2 regions of the Clostridium sp. BJN0001 genome follow, and region 1 is predicted to be linked to the other one. Evidence: riboswitches for the same ligand, from Rfam matches in the RefSeq annotation. Region 1 holds a riboswitch; the other holds the start of a gene.

Region 1 (2,201 bases):
CTTCTTTTTGAAAATCACGTCTTGTATCAAAACTTTCTTTTCTTCTAAAATCAGATGGTTTTAAATTCTTTATTTTTTCTCTGACTTCTTTTAAGAAGCATAACTTATTTTCTCTCTTTCTCTTTAAAATAAGACCATTTGCAACAAATTCACTGCTGTTTTCATAATCTTTATTGTCTTCTAAAATTTTAATTTCTTTAAGTTCATCAAGTTTTTCCTCAGCAAAAGCCATGCTCTCTTTGTACTCATCTGCAAGTTTTGTCTCATTTTTTACTGTATATGGTACATGTAAAAGTGAGCAGCTTGTACCTAAAATAATTCTGTCTCTATCTATATTTTTTTCAATTTCTTTTAATACTTCAATAGATTTTTTATAATCATTAACCCATATATTTTTTCCATTAATTATTCCAGCAATAAGCTTTTTATTCTTTGGAAAACCATACTTTCTGATTAAGTTTAAAGTTTCTTTTCCTTCAACAAAATCAAGAGCTATTATATCAAATTGTAATTCAGAAATGTTTTTATATATGTCCCTTATATCTCCAAAATAAGTTTGAAGTATAGACTCAAATTTATATTTCTTTTTAAATATCTTAGAGTATACAGATTTAAAAAGTTTAAATTCATCATCTGTAATATCTTTTACAAGTTCAGGTTCTTCTATCTGAACGTATGATGCACCTTTTTCATCTAACTTATCAAATATGTTAGAATATACATCTGCAAGACTATCTAAAAGATCTTCAAAACTTCTTTTTGTATTAATCTTAGATAATTTTAAAAACGTAAATGGTCCAATTATCACAGGTTTTGCATTTATGTCTAATTTTTTTGCCTCATCATAAAGGTCAAATATTTTTGTATCATTAAGCTTAAACTCTGTATAATCATCTATCTCTGGTACAATATAGTGATAATTTGTATTAAACCATTTTTTCATAGCAAGTGCTGTTACATCATTTCCATCTTTCTGATATCCTCTTGCCATAGCAAAATATGTATCAAGATTATCAAGATTTAAATCTTTGTATCTTTTCGGTATGACATTAAGCATATAAGCTGTATCAAGAATATTATCATAATAAGAAAAATCATTGACAGGTATTATATCTATACCTTTGTTTTTCTGTATCATAAAATACTCTTTCCTTAAATTTTGTGATGTTTTTAAAAATTCTTCCTTTGTTATCTGCTCCTTAAAATACTTTTCAGTAGCAAATTTTAGTTCCCTTTTTCTGCCTATCCTTGGATAGCCTGAAATAGTTGTTTTTAACATATTTTTTCCTCCTTATCCCTCATCCCCAAGGGCTTAAATTAAATATAAGGCAGGTCTCCTGACTTATTATCAGCCTACTCTTTCTCCTTCCCGCTTTTATAGTAAGCAGTGGATATAGAAATTTCGTCCAAAATACAGTAGTGGGTGCTGCTCAGGATTCTAACCTGATTCCCTATTATCTTTTATTTCTAAAAGCACCTTATATCCGCTTTATTAAAATTTAAAGCTTTTTATATATTAAAAATGCACCAGAAAATAAATTCCGGTGCATTATTAACAACACATTCTAAGAAAATACTTCTTATCTCTGAGTAAAACACTCCAGGAATTAGCACCATATAATAATAATCTATTATTGGTTGCTGGGCTTCAACGGGCCAGTCCCTCCACCTCTCTTGATAAGTTTTTAATTTTCTATATTATATACTTACATTAACTTAATTGTCAATATAATATTTTTTACCTAATAAATATCTTTGTGCTGTCATCAACCTTCTGCTCAGTCTTTGGAAGAATTATTTGAAGTTCTCCATTTTGGAATTTTGCACAAATTTTTTCTTTGTCTACATTGTCAAAATAGAATTGTCTGCTAAATTCTCCATAGCTTCTTTCTTTTCTTATATAATTGTCCTTTGATTCATCATGGACTTCTTCTCTTTTTGCTCTTATTACTAAATTATTATCCTTGTAATCTAGTGCTATATCCTCTTTTTTTACTCCAGGAAGTTCTGCTGAAACTAGATATTCTTTATCAGTTTCTCTTACATCTGCATTAAATTTTTTCATTCCTTCATCTGAAATATTCATTGGTGAGAAAAAGTCATCATTAAAAAAGTCAGTAAAGAAATCATTAAATGCAACGCCTTTCTCTTCATTTTTGTTAGTTCTAAATGGTATTAATCCAAACATACTAAAACCTCCT
Region 2 (2,201 bases), 920 kb from region 1:
TAATTAATAATATGTGTCCAGAGGATAAGACTGAAGTTAAATCTGTAATATCAAAATTATCATCTGATGAACTATTTAAAATAGAAGATAATAATAGTAAGCTCGATAGTCAATCATTTTTAGATAATGTTAATATAATAAAGAAGCGCCTTGGAAGCAAAGACTATCAAAAAATAGAAAAAGTTTTAAAAAAATATATCAATTTTGATAATATAAATATATAAAGTGAATAAAGCAATAAAACAAAGAAAAACTGAGAAAATAAGCGAAATGTAGAGGTAATTTTAAATAATGGCTATAATATTAAGTTGAAAAAAAATTGATTTGACTATATACTAGTCTTTGTCGGTTGCGAGTTTAGAAAACTTTCAAGTGAACAGTATATGGAGGAATTCCCGAGTGGCCAAAGGGGGCAGACTGTAAATCTGTTACTTCGTGTTTCGATGGTTCGAATCCATCTTCCTCCACCATTTTAAGGGCGCATAGCTCAGCTGGGAGAGCATCTGCCTTACAAGCAGGGGGTCACAGGTTCGAACCCTGTTGTGCCCACCACTTAAAATAAAATATACTTGTGCTGGCATGGCTCAACGGTAGAGCAGCTGACTTGTAATCAGCAGGTTGTAGGTTCGATTCCTATTGCCAGCTCCACAAAAACTATTATGGAGGAATTCCCGAGTGGCCAAAGGGGGCAGACTGTAAATCTGTTACTTCGTGTTTCGATGGTTCGAATCCATCTTCCTCCACCATTTTAAGGGCGCATAGCTCAGCTGGGAGAGCATCTGCCTTACAAGCAGGGGGTCACAGGTTCGAACCCTGTTGTGCCCACCACTTAAAATAAAATATACTTGTGCTGGCATGGCTCAACGGTAGAGCAGCTGACTTGTAATCAGCAGGTTGTAGGTTCGATTCCTATTGCCAGCTCCACAAAACTATTAAGGAGGAGTTCCCGAGTGGCCAAAGGGGGCAGACTGTAAATCTGTTACTTCGTGTTTCGATGGTTCGAATCCATCTTCCTCCACCACTTAGACTGTCTAATATTTAGACAGTCTTTTTATTATTATTGGAATATATGAACTATTGACGATGAACAATTCATATGATAGAATTACATTTGAAAAAATTAATATATGCTCTTATCAAGAGAGGTGGAGGGAAAGGGCCCTGTGAAACCCGGCAACCTGTAATATATAAGGTGCAAATTCCGTAGAATACTAATAATCTACAAGATAAGAAAGAAAATTAGAAAAAAATTCTCTTCTTATCAGAAGAGTTTTTTTATTTACTGAAATACTTAAAAATTGATATAGAGTATGAAATGGAGGAGAAATATATGAAAAAGTTGTTTACTTCTGAATCAGTTACAGAAGGACATCCAGACAAAATGTGCGATCAGATTTCTGATGCAATACTTGATGCTATTCTTTCGGAAGATAAAATGGCAAGAGTTGCATGCGAAACATGTACAACAACAGGAATGGTAATGGTAATGGGAGAAATATCTACAAACTGTTATGTTGATATTCCTAAGGTAGTTAGAGAAACAATAAGAGAAATAGGCTATGATAGAGCTAAGTATGGTTTTGATTGTGATACATGCTCTGTTCTTACATCAATTGACGAACAGTCATCAGATATAGCTCAGGGAGTAGATGGAGCTCTTGAATCAAGAAGCGGAGATAAAGACGAGCTAGACAAAATAGGTGCTGGAGATCAGGGAATGATGTTTGGTTTTGCTACAAACGAAACAGATGATTATATGCCACTTCCTATTTCACTTGCACATAAACTTTCAAGAAGACTTACTGAAGTTAGAAAAAATGAAACTTTACCTTATTTAAGACCAGATGGTAAAACACAAGTTACTATTGAATATGAAGATAATAAGCCTAAGAGAGTTGATACAATAGTTATTTCTACTCAGCATAGTGAAAAAGTATCATTAGAGCAGATAGAAAAAGATATGAAACAGTATGTAATAAACGAAGTAGTTTCATCTGATCTTTTAGATGAAAATACAAAGTATTTTATAAACCCAACAGGCAGATTCGTTGTAGGAGGACCTCAAGGAGATTCTGGATTAACAGGAAGAAAGATAATTGTTGATACATATGGCGGATATGGAAGACACGGTGGTGGAGCTTTCTCAGGAAAAGATCCAACAAAGGTTGATAGATCTGCAGCATATGCAGCAAGATGGGTTG

Evidence for each region. Region 1 has a riboswitch for S-adenosylmethionine ahead of metE (5-methyltetrahydropteroyltriglutamate--homocysteine S-methyltransferase). Riboswitches for the same ligand answer to the same signal wherever they lie in the genome.
Region 2: linked by a shared signal. The riboswitch ahead of metK (methionine adenosyltransferase) and the one ahead of metE (5-methyltetrahydropteroyltriglutamate--homocysteine S-methyltransferase) in region 1 are both predicted to bind S-adenosylmethionine.

What each region holds. Positions count from the first base shown of each region.
Region 1 covers NZ_CP094971.1:303,519-305,719, reverse strand. Annotated here, with positions in the region: gene metE (5-methyltetrahydropteroyltriglutamate--homocysteine S-methyltransferase) at 1-1,279, opposite strand, end outside; cobalamin riboswitch at 1,310-1,496, opposite strand; SAM riboswitch class I at 1,578-1,684, opposite strand; gene MTX53_RS01550 (Hsp20/alpha crystallin family protein) at 1,739-2,188, opposite strand.
Region 2 covers NZ_CP094971.1:2,076,291-2,078,491, reverse strand. Annotated here, with positions in the region: gene MTX53_RS10145 (hypothetical protein) at 1-224, shown strand, start outside; tRNA gene MTX53_RS10140 (tRNA-Tyr) at 386-470, shown strand; tRNA gene MTX53_RS10135 (tRNA-Val) at 477-552, shown strand; tRNA gene MTX53_RS10130 (tRNA-Thr) at 574-648, shown strand; tRNA gene MTX53_RS10125 (tRNA-Tyr) at 662-746, shown strand; tRNA gene MTX53_RS10120 (tRNA-Val) at 753-828, shown strand; tRNA gene MTX53_RS10115 (tRNA-Thr) at 850-924, shown strand; tRNA gene MTX53_RS10110 (tRNA-Tyr) at 937-1,021, shown strand; SAM riboswitch class I at 1,131-1,233, shown strand; gene metK (methionine adenosyltransferase) at 1,331-2,201, shown strand, end outside.